DNA from 3 places in the Arthrobacter sp. MP_M4 genome. Region 2 is predicted to be linked to each of the others. Evidence: riboswitches for the same ligand, from Rfam matches in the RefSeq annotation. Region 2 holds a riboswitch; each other region holds the start of a gene.
The links. A riboswitch is a leader RNA that binds a small molecule or an ion and turns the genes downstream of it on or off. The one in region 2 is predicted to bind cyclic di-AMP.
Positions count from the first base shown of each region.

Region 1: another riboswitch for cyclic di-AMP. It lies ahead of RCH15_RS18100 (C40 family peptidase); the one in region 2 lies ahead of RCH15_RS11985 (hypothetical protein).
Region 3: another riboswitch for cyclic di-AMP. It lies ahead of RCH15_RS11600 (NlpC/P60 family protein); the one in region 2 lies ahead of RCH15_RS11985 (hypothetical protein).

Region 1 covers NZ_JAXCHX010000039.1:642-10,341, reverse strand. The annotation lists gene RCH15_RS18155 (DsbA family protein) at 1-714, shown strand, start outside; gene RCH15_RS18150 (cytochrome c biogenesis CcdA family protein) at 714-1,583, shown strand; gene RCH15_RS18145 (hypothetical protein) at 1,570-2,094, shown strand; gene RCH15_RS18140 (GntR family transcriptional regulator) at 2,091-2,870, opposite strand; gene RCH15_RS18135 (hypothetical protein) at 3,162-3,770, shown strand; gene RCH15_RS18130 (copper resistance CopC family protein) at 3,879-4,439, shown strand; gene RCH15_RS18125 (copper chaperone PCu(A)C) at 4,493-5,101, shown strand; gene RCH15_RS18120 (Dyp-type peroxidase) at 5,101-6,378, shown strand; gene RCH15_RS18115 (hypothetical protein) at 6,671-6,967, shown strand; gene RCH15_RS18110 (hypothetical protein) at 7,351-7,641, shown strand; gene RCH15_RS18105 (hypothetical protein) at 7,729-7,968, shown strand; cyclic di-AMP (ydaO/yuaA leader) riboswitch at 8,105-8,257, shown strand; gene RCH15_RS18100 (C40 family peptidase) at 8,261-9,121, shown strand; gene RCH15_RS18095 (hypothetical protein) at 9,319-9,477, shown strand; gene RCH15_RS19155 (universal stress protein) at 9,589-9,700, shown strand, end outside.
Region 2 covers NZ_JAXCHX010000015.1:8,688-18,387, forward strand. The annotation lists gene RCH15_RS11965 (mycothiol transferase) at 1-438, shown strand, start outside; gene RCH15_RS11970 (universal stress protein) at 565-1,023, shown strand; gene RCH15_RS11975 (DNA alkylation repair protein) at 1,076-1,723, shown strand; gene RCH15_RS11980 (hypothetical protein) at 1,743-2,012, opposite strand; cyclic di-AMP (ydaO/yuaA leader) riboswitch at 2,179-2,380, shown strand; gene RCH15_RS11985 (hypothetical protein) at 2,385-3,152, shown strand; gene RCH15_RS11990 (dihydrofolate reductase family protein) at 3,213-3,800, opposite strand; gene RCH15_RS11995 (serine hydrolase) at 4,086-5,096, shown strand; gene RCH15_RS12000 (DUF5129 domain-containing protein) at 5,171-6,628, opposite strand; gene RCH15_RS12005 (pentapeptide repeat-containing protein) at 6,629-7,270, shown strand; gene RCH15_RS12010 (YnfA family protein) at 7,374-7,712, opposite strand; gene RCH15_RS12015 (endonuclease/exonuclease/phosphatase family protein) at 7,829-8,533, opposite strand; gene RCH15_RS12020 (DUF427 domain-containing protein) at 8,734-9,018, shown strand; gene RCH15_RS12025 (thioesterase family protein) at 9,157-9,700, shown strand, end outside.
Region 3 covers NZ_JAXCHX010000014.1:17,152-26,851, forward strand. The annotation lists gene RCH15_RS19100 (DUF3027 domain-containing protein) at 1-426, shown strand, start outside; gene RCH15_RS11580 (MFS transporter) at 471-1,835, shown strand; gene serC (phosphoserine transaminase) at 1,857-2,984, opposite strand; gene RCH15_RS11590 (metal-dependent transcriptional regulator) at 3,238-3,936, shown strand; cyclic di-AMP (ydaO/yuaA leader) riboswitch at 4,077-4,292, shown strand; gene RCH15_RS11595 (M23 family metallopeptidase) at 4,297-5,118, shown strand; cyclic di-AMP (ydaO/yuaA leader) riboswitch at 5,266-5,425, shown strand; gene RCH15_RS11600 (NlpC/P60 family protein) at 5,735-6,589, shown strand; gene RCH15_RS11605 (HNH endonuclease) at 6,807-7,307, shown strand; gene mobA (molybdenum cofactor guanylyltransferase) at 7,367-8,086, shown strand; gene RCH15_RS11615 (DUF6457 domain-containing protein) at 8,070-8,357, shown strand; gene RCH15_RS11620 (molybdopterin molybdotransferase MoeA) at 8,354-9,700, shown strand, end outside.

The DNA of each region.
Region 1 (9,700 bases), on a different contig from region 2:
CGCCCCCGTGCTGCATCAATTCTCCTGCCCACGCTGGGCATTGCCGTGTTACTTCTGTTCGTGGGACTGGTTTCCTACCAGGGCGCGTCGGCCCAGAAAAACACCGCTGATCAAGGCCAGCAGTCCCGGGATCCGCAGAATACCACCGGCGAAAAGCTGGACATGGCCCGGCGCATAGCTGACGACCCGACCGCGATCGGAAGCCCGGACGCGCCGGTTGTCCTGGTGGAGTACGCCGACTTCCGCTGCCCCTTCTGCGGACTGTTCTCCCGGGACACCCTGCCACCACTGGTCGCGAAATATGTTGAGCGCGGGGACCTGAGAGTCGAGTGGCGTGATCTGCCGGTCTTTGGTGCCCAGTCAAACGCCGCCGCAGTTGCCGGTCGGGCTGCCGGAGCGCAGGGGCGCTTCTGGGAATTCAATAAGGCGGTCTACGCCATCGCTCCGGAACGCGGTCATGCCGAGTTGCCCCGGGAGCGGCTGATCGAACTCGCCCGCGACGCAGGAATGCCGGACATGAGAAAGTTCGAGGCGGACCTGGATTCCCCAGAACTGAAGGCCGCTGTGTCCAAAGACGCCCAAGAGGCTGCATCCATAGGCGCAACCGGCACCCCCACCTTCCTCGTCAATGACACGCCACTCGTAGGCGCGCAACCGCTGGCCAGTTTCGAGCGGGCCATCGATGCTGCCCTGAAATCGGCCAAGAGCAACTGATGGATATCGGTTACGCGGGCGCTTTTCTGGGTGGGGTCCTTACCCTATTGAGCCCCTGCTCAGCCCTCCTGTTGCCGGCCTTCTTTGCTTACGCCTTTTCCACCAGGACCAAACTTGTGGCGCGGACGGGGTTGTTCTATCTGGGCCTGCTGACCACCCTGGTGCCGCTGGGCATCTTTGCCGGCGTGCTCGGTTCCCTCGTCACGCAGCACCGGCCGGTCCTGATTGGCGTCTCGGCGGTCCTGGTGATCCTCCTGGGCGTTGCCCAGATCGCCGCTGTCCGGCTTCCCTCCGGCCTGGCCCCGGTTGCCGGCACGGGATCCTCCAGGCTGTCCGTCTTCGCCCTGGGAACCGTCTACGGCGTCGCAGGGGTTTGCACCGGGCCCATCCTGGGCTCCGTCCTGACCGTCGCTGCCGTGGGCAGCAGCGCTGTTTACGGCGGGGTTCTCCTGGCGATTTTTGCGCTCGGCATGGCGTTGCCGCTCTTCGTCCTGGCCCTCGTCTGGGACCGGCTGGGAATTTCGGGCCGCCGTTGGCTGCGCCCGCGCCCGCTCACCATCGGGTCCTGGTCAAACTCCTGGCTGATGATCATTTCCGGCCTGATTTCCGTCGGCATCGGAGTGCTCCTGCTCGCCAGCGACGGCACAGCCGGTTTGGGCGGCGTCCTAACCGTTGAAGACCAGTTCCAGGCAGAGTCGGCTGCCACGGAAGTTGCCGCCGGCGTCCCCGACCTCATCGTCGCAGGGTTCGCCGCCTTCATCCTCGCCCTCGGCATGGCCCTGCACTTCAGAAGCCGGAACGGCGAATCGCCTGTGACTGGGCGGAATCGGTCCGAAGCAAGGACAGGGGCAGCGGATGATCCACAGTAAGTACGAGGCCCTGGTCTCCGCCCTGGCGCAATGGCCGGCGCATCGCTGGCTGGCCGCTGCGGCTGCCGCGGCCGTCACCTACCTCGTGGTGGCCGTCCCGACCGATCTGATCAACACTCCCCTGTTCAGCCGTGAAGTCCCGCCGACGTGGTGGTCCTTCCCGGTGCTCGGCGTGACGGCCGTCCTGACCGGATTACTCCTGGCTACCTACGTCTCTTTGGGAGCCGCACCCGGAAGCGGGGCCGGCGGGACCTCTGCCGGCCCCGGAGAATCGGACGGCAGAGGCCGGTTCGGGGCGGCCGGCACGATCGTCTCTTTCTTTGCCGTCGGCTGTCCGGTCTGCAACAAGCTGGTTCTGCTGGCCCTCGGAACGTCCGGCGCCATGCAGTATTTCGAACCGATCCAGCCCCTGCTGGCTACGGTCTCCATCACACTGCTCTTGTGGGCATTCCTGAAGAGGGCGACCTCGGAAGACCGATGCCCGGTGCCTCGCCCGCCGGCGGCCCCTTAACCTCTACGGCGCGGGGTGTCCTTGCAGCCAAAGGCGGTCGCGATCGCCACCCGGTCACCCAGGACGTAGCTGCGACGGAATTCGAGGTCGCGTGCCCGGTGGCATCCGGTCCGTTCGATCAGCAACAGTGCGGAGCTCTCCGGAACCCGGAGCAGGGCCGCCTGCGCGGGGGTGGCGAGCACCGCTGTGAGCTGCTCCGTCCCGCCGTCGAGCACAATGCCACACCGACGGTCCAGCTCTCCGTAGAGCGACGCATCGCGGAAATCAGCCTCCAGAAGTTTCCCGGCAATCGCTGCCGGGAGCCACACCTGGTCCAGGCCGATGGGCTCGCCGTCAGCGAGGCGGACCCTGGAGAGGTGGAAGAGCTCAGCGTCCGGTGGGAGCGAGAGCTTGGCCGCCACCTCCGCATTGACCACGGAGCGCTGATCCAGGACCACGCTGCGATGTTCCATCCCCGATTCCCGGATGGAAGCCAGGACGCTGTAAATGGGCCCGTACGCCGTACTTCTCCCAGCCACCACGGTCGGCTTCTTCCCGGGGTGCGCTGTGATGTGCCCGGCCTCGCGCAGGGGTGCCAGGGCGGCGCGGATCGTGCCCCGGCTTACTCCGTACCGACGGGCGAGTTCCAGTTCGCCGGGGAACCCTTCGGCAAATCCACCGGCGAGGACTTCCTGCAGGAGTTCGGCGCTGACGGTCTTCCACAGCGGGCTGCCTTTGGCCTTTTCCTCAGCACCCGCCTCCCGCGGGGCTGATGCTGGCCCCTGTTGATCCGTCACAACGCTCCCGACCGATTGCTCCATAAAATTGCTGGCATGACGACGTTACTGCATCCCGCCGATTTCGCACCCGAGCCGGGCGCCCCCCGCACGCAGCTGATTCTTGGCTAACAACTCTTATACCCCCAAGGGTATGTGAGATACTGGCCTCCGGCCCTGTCGCCGCTGGGCGCTGAACGGACAATCTCTGACCAACTCCAGTTCCCCTGCGACGGCAGTGACGACCCTGACCCAAAAGTCGGCGAAGTCGTCTTCGACGGCCTGTAGAATTACCGTGAGCGAGGAGGACGAATGACGGCACGCGGCCTGCGCCTTGTACGCGGCTGGATCGGCGCCGTCGTCGCGACCTCGATCGCCGCCGGGTCGCATTTCCTGGCTGGCGGGAACGCTCCGGAACTTCCATTGCTCCTGCTGGCGCTGGCTCTGTCCGGGCTGACCTGCACCGCGCTGACGGGCCGCGGGCTGTCCCTGTGGCGACTCTCGGCCGGCGTGACCCTGAGCCAGGGACTCTTCCACTGGCTGTTCAGCGGAGCAGCGGCCCCGCATGCGTCCAGCGCCTTGGCCGGCGGCCACCATGCCCACTCGTCCGCGCTCGAACCCTCCGGTACCCTCCTCTCCTCCGCGGCGGACCACGCCTCGCCACTGATGTGGCTGGGTCACGCAGTAGCTGCCGTCCTGACCGTGGCCATCCTGCGCCACGGCGAGCTCGCCGTCGCCCAGTTGGTTCAGGCCATCCGCCTGCGCGTGACGGCTTTCCTCCCGCTTCTGCTGCCCTTGCCGGTGCGTCCGGCGCCGGCCGCCCTGCCCGCCAACCGGCCCGTCATGCCGCTGCACAACCTTGGCGCGCCCCTGCTGGTGACGCGCTATCGCGGGCCTCCCCTGCTTCCGCTCGAGTCCTAGGCGCCCGTCGCCTTTCCACCCGAAAAGCCCCGCCAGGCTGTCAAGACAGCGGCGGGGCGGGAAGCGGTCATGACAAGAAGACCCTTGAAAACATGGCGGAATCCTGGTTTGGGAGCAACCTTGCTCGCCGCCCTCTTGCTCTGCGTAGGCGCCAGCCTTCCGGCAGCACCGGCGGCCTTTGCCCACGACCAGCTGATTTCGTCCAGTCCGGCGCCCGATGAGCGTCTGGACAAGACAGCTGCCAGCATCACCCTGACCTTCAGTTCGCCCCTGCTCACGCTCGGGCACGAGGTCCGTGTCGTCGATGACAACGCCAAGAACTGGGTCAGCGGCGCCGCGGTACTCAGCCGGGAAACGCTGACCCAGGCGCTTCCGGAACTTCCCGACGGCGGCTACCAGGTCAGCTGGCGGGTGGTCTCCGCAGACGGTCACCCGATCAGTGGCGGCTACCGGTTCCACGTCGGCAATCCTGCCGCCGCTGCGCCCGCAGCCTCCGCCAACCCCACGGCCACTGCTGAACCAAACGCGGCAGCCGGCACCGGGGACGGCGCCGGTGTGCCCGGCTGGCTGCCGGCGGCCGGAATCACGGCCGCCGCAGGTCTCGGCATCTATCTGGTCATTGCAGGCCTCCGGCGCATCAAGCGCAACACACAGTCCCCCCGCGAATAACACTTTCCGGACCGGCCCTCCGCGGCCGCCCGCCACGATTCAGGAGCACCATCATGTCCAAGAAGCTCATGTACCCCGCCCTTTCCGTTCTCGCCGCCGCGTCCCTGGCCCTCAGCGGCTGTTCGCCCTCAGCCGCAACCCCGGTACCGTCCGCGTCTGCTGCCGTCGCCACCCCGGCCAGTGCCTCCGCCGCGCTGGCGGTCAACCAGCCATGGGTCAAAGCCGCCGCTTCCGGCATGACCGGCGGTTTCGGGGTCATCAAAAACACCTCCGACGCGGACATCACCGTGACCGGCGCCTCGACCCCCGCGGCCCGGATGGTCGAACTGCACGAAACCGTCGCGGGACCCGACGGCGCCATGCAGATGCGGTCCAAAGAGGGCGGCTTTGTCATCCCGGCCGGCGGCGAACTGATACTGGAGCCGGGCGCCAGCCACCTGATGCTGATGGGGCTAACCGCGCCCATCGTGGCCGGTTCCGACGTCACGTTCACGTTGGAGCTGGCGGGCGGCGGCAGTTTCGAATTCACCACGGTGGCGAAGGACTTCAGCGGCGCCAACGAGAATTATGTCGATGAAGGGGGCGCCGGCAGGTCGCATGGCCAGCCGTCCGGCGCCGCCGGCAGCGCAACCCCTTCCGCACCGTCGCCGACCTCAAAGTAATGGCCGGGTATAAGCAGCCCGCAGGCTCCTTCGCGGGCAGTGACGGGCCGGGCGTCCCGAGGAAGCTCCCACGGCGCGGACTGCTCTTCGGCGGCGCCGCCGCTGGGCTCGGGGCGCTGACCGCGGCCGGCGCCCAGCTCGCCGGGGCGGGCGTTCAGCGGGCGGCGACTACTGCACCGGTTGACTCCGCGGAGAGCGTCCACGGCAGCGGCGTGATTCCGTTTCACGGCGACCGCCAGGCGGGTATTACGACGGCGGCGCAGGCCCACGGTGTTTTTGTCGCCCTGGATTTGCGGCCCGGAACGACGCGAGCGGACGTCAGGTCGCTCTTGCGGCTGCTCAGTGACGATGCCGCGGACCTCTGCGCGGGAAGACCGGCACTGGCTGACACCGAGGGTGACCTTGCCCGGGTGCCGGCCCGGCTGACGGTCACGTTCGGCGTCGGCCCCGGCCTGGTGGCCGCAGTGGACCCCGCACAGGCACCGGAGTGGCTGAAACCGCTGCCGGCCTTCAGCATCGACCGGCTGCAGCCCGGGTTCTCCGACGGTGATCTGCTGCTCCAGGTCTGCGCGGATGATCCGTTGACCGTGGCGCATGCCCAACGGATGCTGCTGAAGGACAGCCGGAGCTTCGCGACCGTCCGCTGGGTTCAGGCCGGCTTCCGGCGTTCCTATGGCAGCGAAAAATCCGGGACCACCATGCGGAACCTCTTCGGCCAGGTGGACGGGACCGCAAACCCGGCCCCGGACAGCACGGACTACGAGCAGGTGGTCTGGGGCGGCGGAGACATTCCCTCGTGGATTAAGAACGGCACGTCGGTGGTTGTCCGCCGGATCGCGATGAACCTGGACAAGTGGGACGAAGCGGACCGCATCGGCCGGGAGGAATCCGTAGGCCGCCGGCTGTCCAACGGCGCGCCCCTGACCGGGACGCACGAGCACGACGAGCCGGACTTCGCGGCCGTGTCCAAGCTCGGGTTCCCGGTGATCTCGGAAGTCTCGCACCTGCGCCGGGCCCGGCCTGCGGACGGTTCCCAGCGGATCTTTCGCCGGGCCTACAACTACGATGCCGCTCCAGGCGCCGGAGGGGTCTCCGACTCGGGACTGATATTCGTGTCCTACCAGGCCGACGTCGACAAGCAGTTCACGCCGATCCAGCGCCGGCTCGATCAAATGGACATGCTCAATCAATGGACGACGCCGGTCGGCTCGGCTGTGTTCGCCATCCCGCCGGGGTGCCGTGACGGCGGATTCGTCGGTGACGTCCTGTTCGCCTGATCCGCACCAACGCGGATCATTTGGCGCCCATCCCACCGCACCGGAGATACGCCAAATGATCCCGCGTTGGGACGATGGAGGACGGCACCGGGGACTGCCAGAATCCGCGCTTTCATGACAAACCCCGTCACCCTCTCAATATCCGCGCACGTCACCGCGAACACCGCGCATTATGGTGGCGTTGAATCTCTCCCGAGGCTGGTGTGCCGGAGCGTCCCTGCGGGCTGGCTTTCACAGCCTCTCCACAGGCCTTGGATGTCCTGTTCCCATGTGCGGAGCGAAGGATCAGGGCATGAGCGCATGGAGAAATGCAATGGTTCCTGCCCTGGCAGCGGCCGCGGGCTTCCTCCTGGTCGCACCAGGCGTGGCTGGAATCGATGATATGGCCAACACCAAAATGCCTGCCCTGTCCACCGGAACTGTGCAGAGAACGACGATGACCACCATGCCGGGGCTGGAGCATATACTCCTGGCCGGTCTGAACCGGGGCGCACTTCCCGGTGGTTACCCCAACGATGAACCCAGGGAAGAGAGGTACGACGAGAACTATCTGGAAACGCTCCACTTCCAGCCACGCCCCCCGGCATGAGCGCAGGATCAACGGCACGCCATCGATACCGGAATGAGGAATTACTTAAAAGGTTCAAGAACTGCGGATGGTCCAGCGACTGAGCTGGCAGCTCACGGCCGCCCTTCCGCGAACCACCGTTGCCGATGGCCTCTTCAACGGCCCATTCAAGAGCTGCCAGCGACGAGCCTGACCCGTCGACCCCCACTACAACCCGGAAAACTGCCCCTGCCACCATCGTGCCTCCCAATATGGACAACCGACGCGTACGGAGAACGCGCTTCTTCGTTACGACGTCGTGCCGCGGGGCCCACGATCCTCCCGCCGGGCAAGGGAATCAAGAGAATGACCCGGCCCATGAAGAAAGCGCCGAAAGACGTGTCCTTCGGCGCCATCATCGTCCCGTGCGGTACTCCACGCCCACACAGTTCGGCGGGGAAGCGGCACTTGTCCTCCTCGATTCCGACGCCAGGAAGGACACGAAAGACCGGATCAGCATCACTGTTGCCACGGCGTTCTCGACCGCGGACGGGGACCTCCTATGGGGACCGACAGAGGTCCCGGGCCCCTCTCCCGGCAACGGACTGATCTTCGCCAACACTCCCAACGCGCTTTCCCTTGCCGGGTCCGGGACGAAGGCCCGGTACGAGGGCGCTCACGGACCGTCAACCGGGTGCGTGATCATTCTGGAATGAACCGACCCTGCCGGGACAGCCGTTAATGTCATTCCCGATCCCACCACCGGCCCGCCACTGGGCAAAGTCGACGGAACACCAACAGGCATGGCCACCGTGGATGACTCCACCCACACAGTGTTTCTGATTTCGCAGCGGCCGGGAATGGCCTACGCGGATGTCAACGGCACAGGCGCCAGGGTCCAACTCGATTCCGGCGCCAGCTCAACCTCGGGCGATTATGTCCTTCCCGTGGCCATGCCCCCCGACGGGACCGCCTTGTTCCCCACCGACCAGCCCGGCACCTATGCGGTAGGGGTCCCCCGCGAAACGTCGAATACCGGATAGAAATCCCTTCGGCCCCCTAGACGCAACGATACAGTCTAAATGTTTATACATTTGTGATTTTGCGTGTAGATTAGGGCGGTGCCGCCCACTGGGCGCGGCACACTCGGCTTGTTACCTAACCCTGCCGCCCGCCGAGGTCCCTACACCACATAGCTCCGGCAGGGGCGGGGGAACCAAATATGGATTCTCAATGAATCCTTGGGGTTAAGCCGCCGGCACTAACGTCCGGTGGCCGGGTGACTCCCATCCGCATCCGACAGCTCACCTCGCAGGTATCGGGAGAGGTTAAGCAATGTCAAACAACAATACCCACGGCCGCCACAGAGCCACCACCGGCAGCAGACTGTCCACCATTTCTCGAAGCGTCTCCACCCACAGGGGCAGGGTCGGCCGCCAGGCCGTCCTGGTCGCCGTGGGATCCGGGCTCGTGCTGAGCATGGCCGCCCCTGCCCAGGCAGGAGCCACCGCATCCGACCCGCAGAGTGGAACTGCACCGGGGGCTGTCTCCTCCTCGGCAGTCATTCCTGGCCAGGCGGCCGCCCGGGGTGCGTCCGTCCACACCGTCAACGCCGGGGAGACCCTCAGCCGGATTGGGGCGCTGAACGGAGTCTCCCTGGACGCGATCCTGTCGCTGAACGGACTTCAAATGTCTTCCATCATCTATCCGGGAGATGTCATAACGCTTTCCGGGGCAGCAGGCACCCCGGGCGTGGAATCGGCAGCTGTTCCGGCACCGATCGCCCCTGCAGCATCCGCCGGTGAAACGTACCAGCCTTCGGCGGTGGTGCCGGCGAGCTCCGACGGCGGCCAGAAGGCACCGTCTCCGATCAACCAGACGGTCCTCAACTCAGCTCTCGCCCAGACCGGCGCCACCCAGGACTGCACGGTTCTGGGAGAAGTGGCTCTGCGAGCGGCAGGAATTCAAGGTGTCGGCGATGAATCCCCCGAGTCTTTGATGGCCTACGCCACTCCCGTATCGACGCCTGAACCCGGCGACTTTATCTACTATGCCGACGGCGGAATGGGATTCTCACATAACGCGATCTACCTCGGCAACGGACAAGCAATGCACAGCGGATGGAACGGCAACCAGACCGTCATCTTTGACGTGAACGTCGGCTCCGGCCCCGCCTACTACAGGGTGAACGCCTAGCAGTTGAAGACCGGGGTGCCTGGCCACGCCCGTGGCCGGGCACCGCGGGTACACGGCCCTGAAAAACCAGGCCAGACACCACGTGCAAGTTCTGAAAGTTCAATGAGGCGGTTTTCGCCGTAGCCACCGAAGGCGGCCATGCCGATGTCCGGCGGGAGGGCCTGCTGCAGACCGCAGAAGACGCCGGCGTTCCGGACATGACTCAGTTCGAAGCGGACCTGGACTACACGGAGTCGCATCAGGCCGTAGCCAAAGATGCGCAGAAGGCCGGATCTTTGGGCGCCACGGCAACATCCACAAGCCTGATCAATGACACACTCCCGGAGGGTGCGCAGCCCATGGCCTCCCTGGAATAGGCCGACGAAGCAGCACTCCCCTTGGCTCCAGAATCTCCTGCTCAAATCAATGGCAAGCACCCCCGGCTCCCGGGCGACAGCCTCACCCTGACAGGCACTCCGGCCTAGGAAATCACAGAAACCTCACGCGGTGCCCCACTCCTGGTCATCGGAACACGCGGTCTGAGTGGCATACCCGGCTACCTTCGTGGCTCAGCAAGCCAGGCCGTCCGGGAAAGCACAT
Region 2 (9,700 bases):
GACGGGGACGCCCTGCTCCGCCGGCCCGCCGGCAACGGCAATTCCCTGGCGTGGCTGGTCTGGCATCTCAGCCGGGTCGAGGACGCACAGATCGCCGGCGCCTCCGGCCTTGAACAGGTGTGGACCGCGCAGGGGTTCGTTGGCCGCTTCGATCTGCCCCTGCCCGAGCGCGACACCGGCTACGGCCATTCGTCCGAGGAGGTGGACGCCGTCAAGGTCCCGGCGGAGCTCCTGCTGGAATACTACGACGCCGTGCACCGCCAGACCGTGGCGTTCCTCGAATCCCTCGGCGACGAGGATATGGATCGGGTCATCGATACGCGCTGGAACCCGCCCGTCACCCTCGCAGTGCGGCTGGTCAGCACCATCGCCGACTGCCTCCAGCACGCGGGGCAGGCAGCCTACGCGAAGGGCTTGGATCCGGCCCGCACCCTCTAGGAGGCGCCCGCTGCGCCACCCGGGTGGGAGCGGTGAAATTGGGTCGTGCGCACCTTGACACTGACTTTCGCGCCCGCAGACACTGAAGAGTCCACGCTGCTCACGAGATGCAAGGGAACGGAACACATGACCAGCACAGGTTCGTTCGTGATTGTTGTCGGGTTTGACGGTTCCGGGAATTCCCACAATGCCCTCAGGTGGGCCGTTGACGAAGCAAAACAGCGGAACGGCGAAATCCGTCTTCTCACAGCCTGGGCGAAGTCCCCGCTCGCCTGGTACCCGGCGCTGCTGGAAACGGCCGCGGGCGAGGTCGTAACGCAAGATTCCCCCCACCAAGCAGCAGAGACCATGCAGGCTGCTGCCCTGACGTTCGTTGAGAAAGCGGGGGTGTCCGCCACCGGCCTGGTCGTCCAGAATGATTCGGCGGCCTCTGCACTCCTGGAAGCCGCCCACGACGCTGATCTGGTGGTGGTTGGCTCCCGGGGGCACGGCGGCTTTTCCGGCCTGCATGTGGGGTCGGTGGCAACACAAATCATCAATCATGCACCGTGCCCTGTCCTGGTGGTCCGGCCCAAGACTTCCTGAGGGCGACCGCCGGTGCACCGGATCCGGATCCGGGGTGCGGAAGAATGTCCCCATGAGCGAAGCCGGCGATTTCATTGACAGGGCGCTTCAACGCGAGTCATCGTGGAGCCGTGCCGAGGAAGCGGAAGGACGGTTCGGCAGCGGTCACCGATACTACGGCTCGTCCGTCGGAGCTGTGCGTGGGACGGTCCGCGACACCCTGCGCCGGCATCAGGATCTGACGCACGATGACATCACCGCGTTGAGCTCCGAGTTGTGGGAGGTGCCCGTCTTCGAACGCCGCCTCGCCGCCGTCGTGCTCCTGCAGTCAAAGGTCCGCGTGCTGACCAACACCGACCTGACCCGGATCGAGGGCTTCGTGCGCACGGCCCGGGTGGACGCGCTGGTGGATCCGCTGGCGCTCGACGTCGTCGGACCGCTGGTCGGCGGACTCGACGTCGTAGGGAGGGTCCGCGCCGACAGCGTCCTGGACCGCTGGGTGCGGGACCCCGATGCCTGGCTTCGCCGCGCGGCTGTGCTGTCTCCGCTGCCGGAGTTGCGCGCCGGTGCGGGAGACTGGTCCCGGTTCGTCCGACACGCCCGCTCGGTGCTGACGGAGCCACCGGAACGGCGGGACGGCGACGCGGATGCCGCGGGGGCCGTCACCCTGGTGCTCGCCGAGATGGCCAAGCACCGGCCGGAGCTGAATTTCCAGGAGTAAACTCCGCCCCGGCGTTTTCTTAGCCTGCCGGGCGGCGCTCCACCACCGCGTAGGCCTTTTCGTCCAGGAACACCCAATCGGTGACCACCATGAATCCGAGGGCGTCCACGCGGTCATTCAGCACGTGGATGTCGAAGCCCCCATCGCGTGGTTCCGCATCCCAGGTCGAGACGTGGACCTCCCCGTTCTCCAGGACCAGCAGCTCGGTGTTGACGTTGAAATCTTCAGCTGGCTGCGTGCTGAGCTGGCAAATCGCCACACTGTGTCGTGGGACGTTGATGGTGTTCATAGTGGGCCCTCCGCGTCGAGGATACGGTGATGGCATCACCTTACGCCCCGGGCTGAAACGGGAGCCACGCTGCTGGACGGACCATCCCCGCGGCCACCTCGATGTGACAGGCTGTGATCGTTCCGTTACCGTTGATGGGTGCCTGTTGTTTCCGAGACGGGCTCTCCCCAGCCGATTGCCTAACTCTGTCGCGGCCCGGGGACAACTCGCAGCAACGTCCGGCAGAGACGGGGAAACCACATTTTGACCCGCTTTTTTCAGGGGTCTTGGGGTGAAGCCGCACAGCCCGTTACGATCGGGCCCGCGTGCGGCCGGGTGACTCCCATCCGAATCCGACAGCTCACCTCGCAGGCATTGGGAGAGGCTCCTTTAATGACTTTTAGCAATACCCGTGCGCCCAAACGCGTTTCCGCCGGCACCATCGGCCGCCAGGCCGCAGTTCTCGTCGCCACATCAGGGATGGTGCTCAGCGGCGCCATGGCCGCAAATGCAGCCGAGGCTCCCGCCCAGCGCGACTCCGCACCGGCGTCGTCCGTTGACGTCCAGGGCGCGGTGTCCGCGCCGGTTATGGCCGACTCCGCAGTACAGATCACCTTCGAGCGTCCGGCCGTAGTGACCACCCCGGCTCCGGTCGTTGAGGCGCCCAAGCCCGTTGAGGCGCCCAAGCCTGTGGCAGCTCCGAAGGCGGCTGTCGCAGCAGCGGCGCCGGTCCGTGCCGCGTCAGTGGCCCCGGCCGCGGCACCCGCCGCAGCCAAGGCCACCGTCAAGGTTCAGGCTGCCCCCGCCCCGGCCGCGGCACCCGCTCCGGCCGCGGCAGCAGGCGGCGTCAACGCCACGCTGCTGGCCGTAGCCTACGGCCAGATCGGCATCACCCAGGACTGCACCGCCATGGTGGAGAAGGCCCTGAACGCTGCCGGCATCCCGGTCGGTGACATCGGACCGCGGGCTTTCCTGAACTACGGCACGGTCGTCGGCACCCCTCAGCCCGGCGACATCATTGTCCAGTCCGGCCACGTTGCCATCTACGCCGGCAACGGCCAGGCTATCAGCGGCGGCATGAACGGCGTCAACGCCACGATGGCCCACCCGCTGTCCTGGCTGACCGCCACGGGCCCCGTAACGTTCGTCCGCGCCGGCTAGCACCACCGCTTAGCTCTGCGTACAGCAGGCCGGTTGATCGGTTGCCTTGGGGGCAGCTGATCACCGGCCTTCTGCGTCCCCGGCGCCGGGGTCAACGTCGTACCGCAGCAGCACCACGCCGTTGCCGAAGGCACGGGTGTCCAGCAGCTGCAGCGAGGTTGTGTCATCGGCAGCCTGGAACAGCGGCTTGCCCCGTCCCACGAGAACCGGGTGGACGTAGACCCGGTACTCATCAATCAGGCCCAAGTGACGGAAAGTCGCCGCGAGGTCCGAACCGCTTAAGGCGAGGTCACCGCCGGGCTGCTCCTTGAGCGTCATCACCTCATCCACGACGACGTCGCGCACCACCCGGGCGTTCCACTCGGCTTTATCCAGGGTCCTGGAGTAGACAATCTTGGGCATGTCCCGCCAGATCTGTGCGAACTCGACCATCGGGGGAGTGCTTAACGGGTCCTGGTCCGCCGTCGGCCAGAAAGCGGCCATCAGCTCATACATGACACGCCCGTCCAGGAAAGCGCCCATGCTCCGGAGCTCGCTGTTGAAGTGCCGGTGCAGCTCATCATCCACCCGATGCCAGCCCAGGTCCCGCTCCGGACCCTCGATGAAGCCATCGAGGGATACCTGCATCATCAATACCACCTTGCGCATGGCGTTCTCCTTTGCGGCGCTGCGGACTCTTGGCGGACGGGGAGTTTCAGCGTACTCCGGGAACCCCTGCCGGGGCAGGGGAGCATGGAGCGGCCTTCAGCACTGATGGACGGGTCCAAGATTTCTACAAGGTCCGGGCTTGCATTGACGCACGGTTGGGAGAAAGATGTGGGGAAGTTTGGACCATCCACGGACCTACGTTTTCGGAGGTAGAGCATGCCTGCGAGCCCGCCCGTGGCAGTAGACACCGGCTCACACCCGACCCTGTTCCGGGGATGAGAACCTATGCAGTCATGGGGTCCCGGCCGGCACTTCAGCAGCGGCCGACACACGTCCACGTCGGCCCGCCGGACCGGCCGGCGCCTGCCCGGAACTCCTGACCGGTTCCGCCCGCACCTCCTGGTGGTACTGGTGGCCGTCCTCGCCTTAATCTCGGCCGCCACCATTTACGCCACCATCCAGGCCCGGGATCCCGTTTTCGCCGAACCGCCGGCTCCCGCCGCAACGTCAGCGACTGCCGCCGGCGCCGCCCCGACCGTGCCGTCGCCCCCGCCCCCGGCGCCGGTCCCGACGCCGTCCGCCACCGCCGTCGTTCCTCCCACGCCCGCGATTGGTCCGGCGCTGGATGAGGAGATCAACAACGTCATCCAATCCAACAGCGCCTACCGGGTGGGCGTGGCCCTCGTGGATGTGGCGGACGGAGCAGTCCACGAGTATGGGGCGAAGAACAAGTTCGTTGCTGCCAGTACCGCTAAAATTCTGGCCGCGGCGTCGTATTACCATCTGGTGGAAACCGGCAAAGCCTCTTTGGGGGCACGGATGGGCGCGTCCACCTCCGGACAGCAGATCCGGCAAATGGTCCAGCAAAGCAACAACGATTCGTGGGCCTTGATCATGGCCGCGATTGGTGCCCGCGCCCTGACGAACTATGCCGCCACCCTGGACATCCCCTACGACCGGTCGGTCAACAGCCTCACGCCCGCGGAGATGGCGAAAACTCTGACCGAGCTGTACAGCGGCAGGCTGCTCAACGCCGAGAACACCCGGCAGCTGCTGTCCTACATGCAGAAAACCAACTTCGAAACCCTGATTCCGGCCGCCGTGCCCCCTGGGGTCACCGTGTTCCACAAATACGGCCTGCTGAACGGATACCTGCACGACTCGAGCATTCTCGTGAGGGGGGACAAGGCTTACGTCTTTGTGGTGTACACCCAGGGCAGGGGCCTATCGGACATGGCTGCCCGGACGCGAATTATCCACCAGCTCACCACGACGGTCGCCGCCGGGCTCTTCTGACGAAAAAATCCCCGTCCCGGACACCGCCGTGGCTCCCTGACGGCGGGTCCGCCGTCGAACGCTGGAGAGGCGCGCTAGAAGCTCGACGAACTTCCCGACCCGGAGAAGCTGCCGCCGCTGCCGCCGTAGCCGGTGGTGCTGCCGCCGCCGCCGCGGGCACTGCCGACACTGCTCACCCCGGTGTTGAAACCGGAGTTGAAGGTGGGCACCGAGAAGAAGTAGTACGCGGGGTATACGGTGCCCAAAATACTGGGCTCGTAGGTGCGCCCGTATTTGGCCTTGCTGCCGGCCTGTGCGCTCTCCATGTCATCGCGCATGAGGCTGGCCTCCTTCTCGTTCTTGGCAAAAGCTGCAATGACGGTGTCGGAGTGGTTTTTGAGCAGCTCGGACAGATGGGTGCGGGCATCGCGCAGCCGGTCGAGGGCAGTCTCCGGAGTGATGATGCCCTCCGCGAGTTCAGAGGTCCACCGTTCGAGTTCGCGGTGGCTTTCATCCCGGAAGGAACGCAGCGCTGCCGCGGTTGCGGAGTCGGATTGGGCGTGGCGCTTGCTGAGCATCTGTTCGATGGCCGCCAGATCCGCGCGGAAAGGGGCCAGTTGCCGGTCCCAGGCCGGCGCCCACGCGGACCCGCGGTTGAGCAGGGCGTTGGTGTCCGCGATGACGTCGTCGAGGGCATCCAGTTCAGCGGCGGCATCGGCATAGCTGCGGATCAGCTTCAAGTTGGGGCGTTTACCCAGGTCCCGGGACGACATGGCGTGGACCTGGTTCGAGAGGCCGGTGGCCGTGTTGTATTTTGCGAGGAAGGTCCTGTGTTTTTCCAGAACGGTGCTGCCGTAGCGGGACGCTTCCGGGATGGTCTCAGCGTTAAGTTCGGTGACCTGCAGGTCCATGCTGACGTTGGAATAGCTGGCGTCGCCGCGGGCCAGTTCCTTCCGGCTGCCGACCCTGGTCCGCCACCGCACCATCAGCCATGTCCCCGCGCCGGCGACGGCGGCTGCCACGGTGGTCCAGGCGGTGACGAGGAAGGCAGTGGACCGGTACCACGGCTGGTTAATCAGCTCCGCGCCGCGGGTGATCCCGGCGATGGTGCCGTCCGTCCACTGGGCATCGCGATAGAGGTCCTTTGAGGCGTTCTGAATGTCGTCCCGCTGGTCCAGCGAGACTTTGCGGTCCTCGCCCATGTACGTCCCAACATGCCGGCCCACCGGGTCCAGGGCGAAGATGAAAAGCCCGTTCGCCCACTTCTGCCCGTCCTCGCTGATCCACTCCGGATGCTCGGCACGGGCAAACCGCAGGACTTCCTCGTTCAGGTTGTCCGCCGAGGATCCGTTGTACGTATAGATGGCCACTTTGGTGGGCTGGTAGAAATCAATCGCCCGCACCGCCGGCAGTAGGGTGTTCTGGTCCAGCACCCCCGCCTGGTCGGCCACGACGACGTCGACCGGTGTGACGGCCACCGCCGCCGGCCCCGCACTGGTCAGCCCGATCAGAACGAGAGCGAGGACGCCCATGATTTTCCGCACGATTCCCATTTGCCGAGCGTAGTGCCTGCCAGCGGCGGCGTCGATCTCACCGGCGTCGATCTCTCCGGCGTCGATCTCTCCGGCGTCGATCTCTCCGGCGTCGCGGCCGCGCCGGTGGGACGGCGGAGTGAACTAAACGGGTGCCCGGCGCTCTGGCGGCGGCCCTCCGGTGAACCTAGGCTTTTTGTATCGAACAACCAGCACTTGAAAGGGTTCCCAATGAGACTGAGTCACCTCCCCTTGCGCTTGACCACCGGGGCGTTCATTTTGAATTCAGGGCTGAACAAGCGCCGCTTGGACGCAGAGGGTGCTGCCGGTTTGCAGGCCATGGCGGCGAGGGTTTATCCACCAGCCAGCAGCATGAAACCGGAGCTGTTTGGGAAGATGCTCAGCTACGCCGAAATGTCCCTGGGGGCCGCACTTCTTGCGCCGTTCGTGCCCAGCCGCCTCGCCGGGGTAGGGCTCGCGTTCTTCTCGGGGTCGCTGTTCACCATATATCTGAAGACCCCGGGGATGACCTTGGCCGACGGAATCCGCCCCAGCCAGCAAGGCACGGTCCTGGCCAAGGATGTCTGGATGCTGGGCATCGCCGGCGCACTCATCCTGGACCGGAAGGGTGCCGTCAAACGTTCCGGCGGCGCGCCTTCCTGACGTCAGGAACCCCGTCGATGCCGGATATCGGCTGCACCCGACCCACCCCCTTTTAGCCGGCAGTGCGCTCTAGCCGGCAATGCGCTCTAGCCGGCAATGCGCTCTAGCCGGCAGTGCGGGGGGCGAACATGATGATGGAAACGCCAACAAGGCAGATGATGGAGCCAACCACGTCCCAGCGGTCCGGGCGGAAGCCGTCAAAGACCATGCCCCAGGCCAGGGACCCCGCAACGAAGACTCCGCCGTAGGCTGCGAGAATCCGCCCGAAGGTGGCATCGGGCTGCAGGGTCGCAATGAACCCGTAGATCCCCAGCGCGACGACGCCCAGACCGGCCCACCACCACTCGCGGCCCTCGCGGATCGCCTGCCACACCAGCCAGGCGCCGCCGATTTCGGCCGCGGCGGCCAGGACAAAAAGCAATACCGACTTTGCGATGTTCATGGGGTGGCCCTACCGGTCAGGCGTCGGACCCAGAGGTTCATGCCGTGGCTTTCCCGCGCGGATGCCTTGGCGCGAGGACAGCCGGCGCTACGTCGGTCCGGGTCAGTAGTCCTGGACTATGCCGCAGGTGACGCGGCACTGTCGGGGGCGTCCTGGCCGTACTCCGCCGAGATGAGGATGGGGAGATGGTCGGAGGCCCCGTGGGGGAGTGTTTCCACGCTTTCGATATTAAGGCCCTGTGATGTGGCGAAATCAAAGTGGCCCTTAAAGACCTTGTAGCGCGTATAAGTGCGGCGGTCGCTGAGGGTCAGGTCGTAGCCGGCCCCCTTCATTTCCTCCGTGAGGTACTTCGTGAAGAACGGGTAATTGAAGTCCCCCACCATCAGGGACATGAGGCCGCCGCCCATGCTGAGCAACTCCGCGTGCGCCGCGTGGATCTGGTTTCGACGCAGCGAGTTCGACGCCGTGAGGGGAGCCGCGTGGAAGGAGGCGAGGACGAGGTCGTGATCCGTTTCGTTGTCGACCATCCGGGTGCCGATAAGCCGTTCGTGCGCGGGTGACAGCACGCGGTCATGCAGCGACTTCTTCAGGGCAAAAGCCTTGGTTTCGTAGGCCTTGAACCGGTCCCTGCGGTAGTAGATTGCCAGGCCCAGCCGGTTGCCCTTGGTGGAATCCGCCAGGTGCAGGTCCCCGATGGTGTCCGGGAGGTCGTTGGTATCGCATTCCTGGAGGCACAGGGCATCGATCTCAAAAGTGCGGGCCAGATCAACCAGCTCACCGATCGCATGGTGCTTACGCAGGTTGTAGCTGATGACTCGAATCAGGGGAGCACCTCTTCGGTGGATAGTCGCGGAAAATCTCCTTTCGAGTCTACCCAGTCCAACGGACCGGGGCAGATTTCAGTGCGCGATCCTGCGGGCGGACGGAATCAATCCATGGCGCCGGTCGTTGAGCGAGTGGCGGGCGGACACTGGAACGTCCCGGTCAGAGCAGTTCACGGCTACGAGCAGGAGACCCCATCATGGCAAAGGCGATCTGGAACGACGCGGTCATCGCAGAGAGTGACAACACGGTCATGGTGGAGGGAAACCATTACTTCCCGTTGACCGCCGTGAAGTCCGAATACCTCGAAGACAGCAACTACAGCACCGTCTGCCCCTGGAAAGGCACGGCCAGCTATTACAGCCTGGTGGTCGATGGCCAGAAGAACCAGGATGCCGCGTGGTACTACGGCGACCCGAAGTCCGGCGCCCGGCAGATCAAGGACCATGTGGCCTTCTGGCGGGGTGTGCGGGTAGAAGCCTAGATGTCTTGACCCGGGAGGTTGGTGACACGCGGGTTAGTACACCTGGACCTCCGCGACCCGGCGCTCTGCGTGCGCCACGGCACCGGCAGACAGGCGATAGTGTGTTCTGGGATTACCAGCCACGCGAAAGGTTCCACCTTGTCTGTTGAACTACCGGTGCTTGCCGACGGCGACTTCTACTACGAGGCCCTGGGCGGCGGGCGGTACCGTTCCACCATCCACGCCCAGGGAGCCTGGAATGTGCACGAACAGCACATGGCCCCCGCCTCCGGCATCATGGCCGATTGCTTGGCCCGGCACGAGCCGCGCGAGGACATGCGGATGGCCCGGCTGAGCTACGAAATCCTGGGCCTGATTCCCGGCGGTGAGTTCGAGGTGGTGACCACCACGCTTCGCCCGGGCCGGACCATTGAACTGCTGCAGGCCGAGCTGACCGCCGGCGGCCGTACCGCGATCCGCGCCACTGCCTGGCGGATGATCACGTCCGACACCTCGTCGATCGCGGCCTTCGAAGATCCCAGGATCCCCGCGCCGGAGGACTGCGCACCGTACGATGCCGCCACCGTCTGGCCGGGCGGCTACATCGCATCGCTGCAGATGCGGATTGCCGACGGGCACCGGGCCGGATCAGGGACCGTCTGGCTCCGCACCCAACACCCGCTCACCGACAAAAAGGACAGCA
Region 3 (9,700 bases), on a different contig from region 2:
GCCGTGCTGACCCGGAACTCCCGGTCCAAAGTGGTGACAGTCGACGAGCTCGGCCTGCTGCCCTCTGAGGACTCGGTCCTGGCGCCGGAGTGGATTCCTTGGGCCGAGCGGGTCCGGCCGGGAGATGAGCAGGGCGATGACATTCTTGAAGCCGCCGGCGCTGTCCCCTCGGAGGACGTGATCGAGCCCGAGCCTGCCGCCGGCGCGGATTACGGAAACGCAGACGACGAGGAAGACGACGACGGTTCGGCGGAAGACGATGCGCCGGAGGACGACTCCGACGACGCAGACGGCAACGCGGACGGCGCCGGCGACGAGTACGACGCCGATGACGTTGACGACGACGATGACGATGACGATGACGACTCGGAAGCGGCCGCCAGTGTCGGTCCGGACGACGAGCGCCCCGCGGCACAGGCTGACTAGCGGTTGAAACCATCAGGGTCGCGGCAGAGTGAGGGCTGGACATGATGTCCACCTTCAAGTCCCTGCATATCCTGAACTACCGGATCTGGTTCATTGGGGCAATGGTCTCGAACATCGGGACCTGGATGCAGCGCACGGCCCAGGATTGGCTGGTCTTTGACCATCTGACCGAGCATGATGCCAGCGCCATGGGGATCACGATGGCCTTGCAGCTCGGTCCCCAGCTCTTCCTCGCCCCCGTGGCCGGGCTGATGGCCGACCGGTTCAACCGCAAGCAACTGCTGGTCATGACCCAGTCCGCCATGGCGCTGCTGAGCGCCGGCCTGGGCATTCTGGTGATCTCCGGCGCGGCCCAGCTCTGGCACGTCTACGGCTTTGCGCTGTTGTTGGGCCTCGTGTCCGCCCTCGATGCTCCGGTGCGCCAGACGTTCGTCTCCGAACTGGTCCACGACGAGTTCCTGCCCAATGCCGTGGCCCTGAACAGCGCCTCCTTCAATGTGGCACGGATGATCGGACCCGCAGTGGCCGGTATCCTCACGGTCGCGGTAGGGCCCGGTTGGGTCTTCCTGATCAACACCCTGACCTTTGTGGCATTGCTGCTGAGCCTTTGGAAGATCCCCACCAGTTCGTTGCGCCAGCTGCCCCGGGCCGCGCCTGGGAAAGGCCGGATCCGGGAAGGCCTGCGCTACGTGCAGTTCCGGCCGGACATCGTTGTGGTGTTGGTGGCAGTCTTTATCGTGGGGACCCTCGGACTGAACTTCGTGCTGTTTATCGCGGCCATGGTCGGCACGGAGTTCGGCCTGGATGCCAGTGCGTTCGGGCTCATGAACTCCATCATGGCGATCGGCTCCGTCGCCGGTGCCCTGTTGTCCGCCGGCCGCCAAAAGCCGCGGCTGCGGATAATCTTCGGAGCTGCCGGAGCTTTCGGCGTGGCGTCCGGCGTAGCCGCATTGGCCCCCACCTACTTCTGGTTCGGTGTGGCGCTGGTTCCGGTGGGGCTCTTCGCCATCACGATGATGACGAGCGCCAACGGGTACGTGCAAACCACCACGGACCCGGTGATGCGCGGGCGGGTGATGGCGCTTTACATGGCCATTTTCATGGGCGGCACCCCCATCGGGGCACCGTTCGTGGGCTGGGTGGCGAATGTCGCCGGTCCACGCTGGTCCCTGGGTGTTGCTGCTGCCTCGGGCATCATCGCCGCCCTGATCGGGCTGGGCTGGATTGTTCGGGCCAAACACCTGCGGATCAGGTTTGACCGCCGGGCCCGCGGAATCCGGCACTTCCGCGTCGAGTCCGCCGGCGCACCGGGCCCAACCGGCCCGAACACCGCCGTGCCAGGGGGCGGCCGCCCCGACACAGACGGCGCCGCCCGGGATTCCAACCCGGACGACGCCGTCGAACGCTGACGCAGCGGCGTCCGGCGCGGGTTATTTCCTCAGTTCGCCCACCACGAAGTCGATGCATTCCAGCAGAGCCGACACATCATCCGGCTCGATCGCAACGAACGTGGCGATGCGCAGCTGGTTGCGGCCGAGCTTGCGGTAGGGCTCCGTGTCCACGACGCCGTTGGCGCGGAGCACCTTGGCGATGGCCGCAGCGTCGATGGAGTCGTCGAAGTCGATCGTTGCAATCACATTGGACCGTTCCTCCGGTTTGGCCACGAACGGCGTGGCGAACTCCGAGGCCTCCGCCCAGCGGTAGATCCGCCCCGCAGAGTCCGCCGTCCGCGCCGAAGCGAAGTCCAGCCCGCCGCTTGCGTTGAGCCACTGCACCTGGGCGTCGAGGGTGACGAGGGTGGCCAACGCCGGTGTGTTGTAGGTCTGGTTCAGCCGCGAGTTGTCAATCGCCGTCTGGAGGTCCAGGAAGTCCGGTATCCAGCGGCCGCCGGCTTTGATCCTCGCCGCGCGCTCCAGCGCCGCCGGGGAAAACAAGCCCAGCCACAGGCCGCCGTCGGAAGCAAAATTCTTCTGCGGGGCGAAGTAGTAGACGTCGGCCTCTGCGACGTCCACGTCCAGCCCTCCGGCAGCGGAGGTGGCGTCCACCAACACCAGGGCACCGTCGTCGGCGCCGGCCACCCGCCGCACCGGAGCGGCGACGCCGGTGGAGGTCTCGTTCTGCGGCCACGCGTAGACGTCCACGCCGTTCTCTGCCCGCGCCGCCGGGCGGGTACCGGGCTCGGACGTGATGATGGAGGACTCCGCGAGGAACGGAGCCTTGTTGGTGGCGGCAGCGAACTTCGAGCCGAACTCACCGAAGGACAGGTGCTGTGCTTTGTTCTCCACCAGACCGAAGCTGGCAACGTCCCAGAACGCCGTTGATCCGCCGACGCCCAGGATGACCTCATAGCCTTCGGGTGCCCGGAAGAACTGGCCGAGCCCGGTCCGGACCGACCCGACAAGATTCTTGACCGGCGCCTGGCGGTGCGATGTCCCCAGCAGCGCCGACGCGGAGGCAAGGGCCTCCATCTGTTCCGGACGTACCTTGGACGGGCCGGCGCCGAACCGGCCATCCTTGGGGAGGAGATTTGCGGGAATCGTGATGCTGGTGTCGCTCACAGTGGCTCCAATTTTCGGCTGGTACTAAGTGTGGCCCGGCAGGGTGGCTGCAGCGGAGCCTGTCGTTTCATTCTGCCTGACTGGCCCGCGGGGCAAGCAAAGCGGCCCGTCACAGTCCGGTCATTGAGATTATCCGGAGTAATTCAAATTAGACTAAGCTGGCCTGCGAACGTACGGCGGACCCCGCCAGGGCGCCAGCAGCACGCGGTACGGTGGAAAGCACGCAGGGACGGCGCTTGAGGAGCGGAGCTGAATGACGGATCTGATCGACACAACCGAGATGTATCTCCGGACCATTCTGGAACTCGAAGAAGAGAACATCGTTGCTCTTCGTGCCCGCATTGCCGAACGGCTGCGCCACTCCGGTCCCACCGTGTCCCAGACCGTCGGCCGGATGGAGCGCGACGGGTTGGTGGTTGTCTCCGGTGACCGGCACCTTGAACTGACCGAAACCGGCCGGAGGCGAGCCATCGGTGTCATGCGCAAGCACCGGTTGGCCGAACGGCTCCTCGCAGACGTCATTGGGCTCGACTGGGCCTACGTCCATGAGGAGGCCTGCCGCTGGGAACACGTGATGAGCGAACGGGTGGAGCGGCGGATCTTTGAGCTACTCGACCACCCCACAGTCTCGCCTTACGGCAATCCGATTCCGGGCCTCGCGGAGCTTGGCGGCCTGCCCTCTTCACCCTATTCCGACGGCGTGGTGAACCTGCTCGACGCCATGGCCGGCTACGGACCCGGTTCGGTGGTCAGAGTCAACCGGCTGGCGGAACCCATCCAAGTTGAACCGGAACTGCTGGTTCAACTCGATGAGGGCGGCATCCGGCCGGGGGCACTGATCTCATTGGAGCGCGTCGGTGAGTACATTTCCGTGCGCGTGCCGGACATCGAAGGTGCGCTGGAACTTCCTCCCGAGGTCGCCGCCCACGTTTTCGTTACCGTCGGGTCATAACCGCCGCCCTCAAGCTCGCGGACGCCCAAAGGTGGCGCACAAGATGGATAACGGATTTATCTCTGGACAGCTTCATCGCCTATAGTTGAAAACAAGCACCGATACCAAACCGTTATCTGATCCGACGCCGAGCTCTGCCAGCGGACCAGTTGCAGTATCACTTTCTGGCAGGGGCGGGGGAACCACTTTTTGGCTGTTCAGCGGCCTCGGGGTGAAGTCCGTCAGCGGCAATCACGTGTAACCAGAGGACTCCGCTGGAGCCCTCTGTGTCTGCGTGCTTGCTACGGCGGACCGGGTCTTTGATCTCTCTGACCCGAATCCGACAGCTAACTCCGCAGGCTCTCCAGAGAGGATTCGTCTTTGACCACCCAAACCGCAAGGGGCCGCCGCCGCGCGACCGGCGCCGCTCCGGAGCCGCGCCCGGCCCTTGCTGCCCCCGCCGACCACCCGCGTGAAACGCACCGAGACGATCGCCGGGTCCGCCGCAGCGCGTTCCGCCAGGTAACGGACTTGGCCGCCGCCAGCGGCGTCGGCCAGAAGGCCGGGATTGCGCTGGCCGCCACGGGATTAATACTCACGGTGATGGCCCCGGCGGCCGCACCCGTGATGGCCATAGACACCGGCACCGTGTCCGATGCCGTCCCCGCCGCGGTCCAGCCCGCCATCACGGCCGCAGACGCAAAGATCGACTTCAACCGCAGCGCTGTCACCACCCAGAGCGATCCGGACGGGAAGCTCAAGCAACTGCTGAGCGCCCAGTCGGTCGGCTCCATCACCCGCGCAGCGTCAACAGGCGTGCTCGGCGCGCCCTTGGACGATTTGAAAACCGCGTCGCCGTTCGGCTACCGCGTCAGCCCGATCACCGGCGGCTCCGGCGAGTTCCACCGCGGCCAGGACTACGCGGCCCAATGTGGCACGGCCGTCCACGCCGCGGCAAGCGGCACCGTGACCTTCACGGGCTGGCATCCCTACGGTGGCGGAAACCGGGTGGTGGTCGATCACGGTAATGGCCTGGAGACCACGTACAACCACCTGTCCTCCGCCAGCGTCAAGGTGGGCCAGACACTCGCCCGCGGCGATGTCCTGGCGCTGAGCGGCACCACCGGTGCCTCCACCGGTTGCCACCTCCACTTCGAAGTCATGGTCAACGGCGAAGTCGTTGACCCGACCGGATGGCTGTAGAAATCTGATGGGGTGCTCTCAAATTCTGGGAACACGCCGTGACCCGAATGTGACATTCGGTCCGCACTGCTGTACCGTTTGACCTACGCCAACTTTTCCGAAGTTGGCGCTCTTGAGTGGATTGCCTAGCTCTGCCACCGCTCAAGGTCCGTTCGCATGACATCGTCTGGCAGGGGCGGGGGAACCAATTTTGGTCTTCGCAAGAAGACCTTGGGGTTAAGTCGTAAAGCTTCCTACGGAAGCCGAGCGGCCGGGTGACTCCCATCCGAATCCGACAGCTCACCTCGCAGGCATTGGGAGAGGCTACTTTCGTGTCTTCACGCCACAATGCTGCGCTTTATCGCGCTTGCGCGGCTCCTACGAGCCCGCTGGAATCCAACGTTTGTGCCGCCCTTGCCGGCGCCCGAACCGGACTCCGCACTGCCGACTCAATCTCTGCTGAGTCCGGCCCGCAGGCTATGCACCTGCAAGCAGTTCCCGCTTTTGGCGCGTCTTCGCAGTACACCCTTCGCTAAGTAACCCATTTCGGGGCGATCCGGCGTACCCCCAAGATGCCGGAGCGTCCTCAGCCTGCGCCCAAAAAGCGCAGACCCAGGATCACGAAAGAGAGAACTTAATGACTATTCGTGCAAACGCACGGCACCGCGCCGAGGTCACCAAGACCAACTCGCTGGCCGTTATTGCCAAGACCGTCGGCGGCAACGCCGGTGGCATGGGCCGCCAGGCCGCAGTTATCGCCGCAGCGTCGGGCCTTGTCCTGACCAGCGGTATCGCAGCCAACGCTGCTGAGACCAATGTCCAGCGCGAGTCCACGTCGGCTTCCACTCTCGACGTTCAGTCGGCCGCCCCGGCGACCATTTCCGCTGCTTCCACCATCGCGATCTCCTACGAGAAGCCGGCGGTCACCACCTCGCCGGCTCCGGTCGTCGAGGCACCGAAGCCCGTCGTGAAGGTCCAGGAAGTCCCCGCTGCCACGGTTGCCCCCGTCGCAGCCGCCCCCGCTGCCACGGTTGCCCCCGTCGCAGCCGCCCCCGCCGCCAAGGCTGCCCCCGCGGCCAAAGCTGCCCCCGCCGCTACCCGCACCGCAGCAGCTGCCACGGCAGCGGCACCGGCCGCCACCCGCGCACCGGCCGCCGCCAGCGGCAAGGGCGCCACAATCGCAGCCGCTGCCTACGCCCAGCTCGGCGTTGGCCAGGATTGCACCGCACTTGCCACGAACGCGCTGGCCGCTGCGGGTATCAACTACCACGGCTGGCCGGCAGGTTACCTGTCCCTCGGCCGCACGGTAAGCGCTGCGGAGGCACAGCCGGGCGACCTCGCCTACTACCAGAACGGTGGCTCCGGCATGGCCCACATCGCTGTCTACGTCGGTAATGGCCGGGCAGTTCACGGCGGCTGGAACGGTGGAACCACCTCCCTGCAGAGCGTCAACGTCGGCTCCGGCCCGGTGTTCATCCGCGTCGGCGGCTAAGTCGCGCTGAAGCAACGCACAGGACCCTTGCCATTGTGGCGGGGGTCTTTTGCGTTGCCTTGAACAATCCAGCCTTCGAGCGGGTCGCTGACGGGAAAAAAATTCGGCGAATTGCCATGTCCGTGTTTACTCTTATTTAGTCGATCCATAGCCCGACCATGCAGAGGGCAGCCGGCCCTCGTGCCCCTGGCGGGTGCGGCCGTGAAGAGGTATGCGGATGCGCACTCTTGTGCTGAATGCTGGATATGAACCGCTGGCGGTTGTAACCTTCCGCCGGGCACTGGTCCTTGTGCTGACGGGTAAGGCCAGTGTTGTCGCGGAAGGGGAGGATCCCGTCGTCGGGCCGCAGGACGTCCTGGGTCGGCCTTCAGTGATCCTCCTTCATCGCTACATCAGGCCCCGGTACAACACCACGACGGCGGTGAGCCGCCGGGGAGTGCTGCGCCGGGACGGTCACCGCTGCGCGTACTGCGGCAAAGCCGCCCACACCATCGACCACGTCCAGCCCAAATCACGGGGTGGGGCGGACTCGTGGGAAAACCTCGTCGCTGCGTGCCTGCGGTGCAACAACGCCAAGGGCGACCACACTCCGGCGGAAATGGGGTGGAAGCTCAGCTTCTGCCCCGCGCCCCCCAGGGGCACCACCTGGCAGATCAAGGAGCTGGAGAAGCCGACGCCCGCATGGGACCCGTTCCTACTGCCGGAATCCGCCGCCTGACTCCGGCGCGTACCTCCGCGGTCCGGGCCGCCAGGCCGAGACCGCGCTAGGCTGGACCGGTGGAATTCGATGCTGTCATTCTCTCCGGGGGCCGGTCATCCCGGCTGGGAGGCGTTCCCAAATCCGGGCTGACCCACGGCGGCGCCACCCTCCTGGAGCTGGCGTTGCGGACGGCGCGCGGTGCCCTGGCCATTGCCGTGGTCGGGCCAGACCCCGGCATGCTGCCGGTCGGTGTGCTGAGCTGCCGCGAAGATCCACCCTTCGCAGGTCCCGCCGCGGCCGTCGCCGCCGGGCTCGACGCCCTGGAACGCCATCATGGCCAGGGTCCCCGGGAGAGCGGGGCGGACCCCTACACCCTTGTCCTCGCCGTCGACATGCCCCGGGCGGAGTCCGCCGTCCAATCGCTGCTGGCCGCGGCCGCGGAGGCGGCTGGCGGGGACGGGCTGGTGGCGGTGTCGGCGGACGGACGCCGACAGCCGTTGGCAGGGCTATATAGCACGGCTGCGCTACAACGGGCGGTGGCCGGTGCCCGGCAACGCGGCGCGCTGGAGAACGCCTCCATATTCGGCCTTCTTGCTAGGCTGGACGTGCGCGACGTCAACGTTCCGGACGGGTCCACCGATGATGTGGATACATGGGACGATGCCGCCGCCTTAGGGGTGTGCGGCCCGCCCGGAAGGCAGGGCCGCGGCGGCATCGGCCGTTCCGTTCCAGGCGCCCGGCCCGGGACTCCCCAGCTGAACTCGACCTTGGAGGCAAACGGTGAAAAGCCAGGATGAAACATTGGAAGACTGGTGCCGCGCTTTGCTTCAGGCCCTGGAACTGGACAACGTCGAAGTCGACGTCAATGAGGTCCTTTCCCTGGCAGGAGTGGCAGCGCACTCGATAGTGCGCCCGGCTGCCCCTCTGACGACTTTCATCGCCGGCTTCGCCGCCGGCCTTGCCTCCGGCTCCGGCCAGGCGAGCGATGCCGTCTCGATGCAGGCCGCCATGGCCGTGGCCCGCCGGCTTGCCAAGGACTACGCAGCCACCGAAGCCCCGGGAGCATGACAGCTGCACCTCCAATCAGCGGTGCGGCTGCCCGGCCGGCAAGCGGTCCGTCGGCGGTGCCAGGTGACACCGAACCCACAGCGCACCGGCACCTCGCGCACACCTGGCTCGAAGCCTGGCAGCTCGCCTTCGACTGCGCCACGCCCATTCCCGCCGCGCCCGTCGTCCTCCGCGCCGCTTTGGGGCGCGTCCTCGCCGCCGACGTGGAAGCGCTCGTCGACATGCCGCATTACGCTTCCTCCGCCATGGATGGATGGTCGGTCAACGGCAGCGGACCCTGGATCCTCGCAGAACCCGGCCAGCGGTTGGCTCCCCACCAGGCCAGCCCGATTGTCACCGGCGGGCTGATCCCCGTCGGGGCGAAGGCCGTGCTGCGCAGCGAAAGCGGCCTGATTGCCGCCGACGAGGACGGGTTGCCCGTCCTAAAGCTCGCTGGCGCTGCCAAGCCCGGCGAGCCCCGAAACGGCGAACACATTCGAAAAGCCGCGGAGGAAGCCGCCGCCGGCGACGTGCTGATTAGGAGCGGGGTCCGGCTCAACCCGGCGCACGTGGCCCTCGCCGCCCTGGCCGGCCACGACACGGTCCCGGTCCTGGGCAAACCCGTGGTCCGGCTGGTGTTGACCGGGTCCGAGGTGGTTTCGGCGGGAATTCCGCAGCCGGGCCAGGTGCGCGACACCTTCGGTCCCCAGCTAGGGGCGGTGGTGGAAATGCTCGGCGGCACCTGTGCGGGCGAAGCGAAAATTGGCGACAGCTACGCAGCATGGCTCTCTGCCCTGGCGGACACCGACCCGGCGGAGGATAGCGGAGAGTTTCCCGGCGGGTCCGGCGCTGAGCCGTTGCCCGCCGACGTCGTCATCACCACGGGCGGCACCGGACTGTCCGGAACTGACCACCTGCGGCGTTCGGTGGCCGAGCTCGGCGGCCGCCTGCTGATCGATGGCATCGCCATGCGCCCTGGCCACCCTGCCGTGTTGGCTGAACTGCCGGACGGCAGGTTCATCATCGGATTGCCGGGCAACCCGCTCGCAGCCATGATGGCCCTGTCAACTATCGGTGCACCGCTCCTGGCCGCGCTGGGGCACCGGCCCCCGCCGCACGTCACGGATGTCACGTGCGGCTCCCTGATCGGCCCCCTTCCCGGCCGGACCCGGTTAATGCCGTTCCGGCTTGTCTACGGGATGGCCTCACCGGCGCAACATACCGGTTCGGGCATGATGCGCGGGCTGGCCGCGGCCGACGGCGTCCTCGTTGTCCCGCCGCACGGGGTTCAGCTGGGAGAAGCGGTTCCCGCCTTCGCCCTTCCCTGGAGCGTGCCGCTGCCGGAGTCGGCGGTGAAGAAAGAA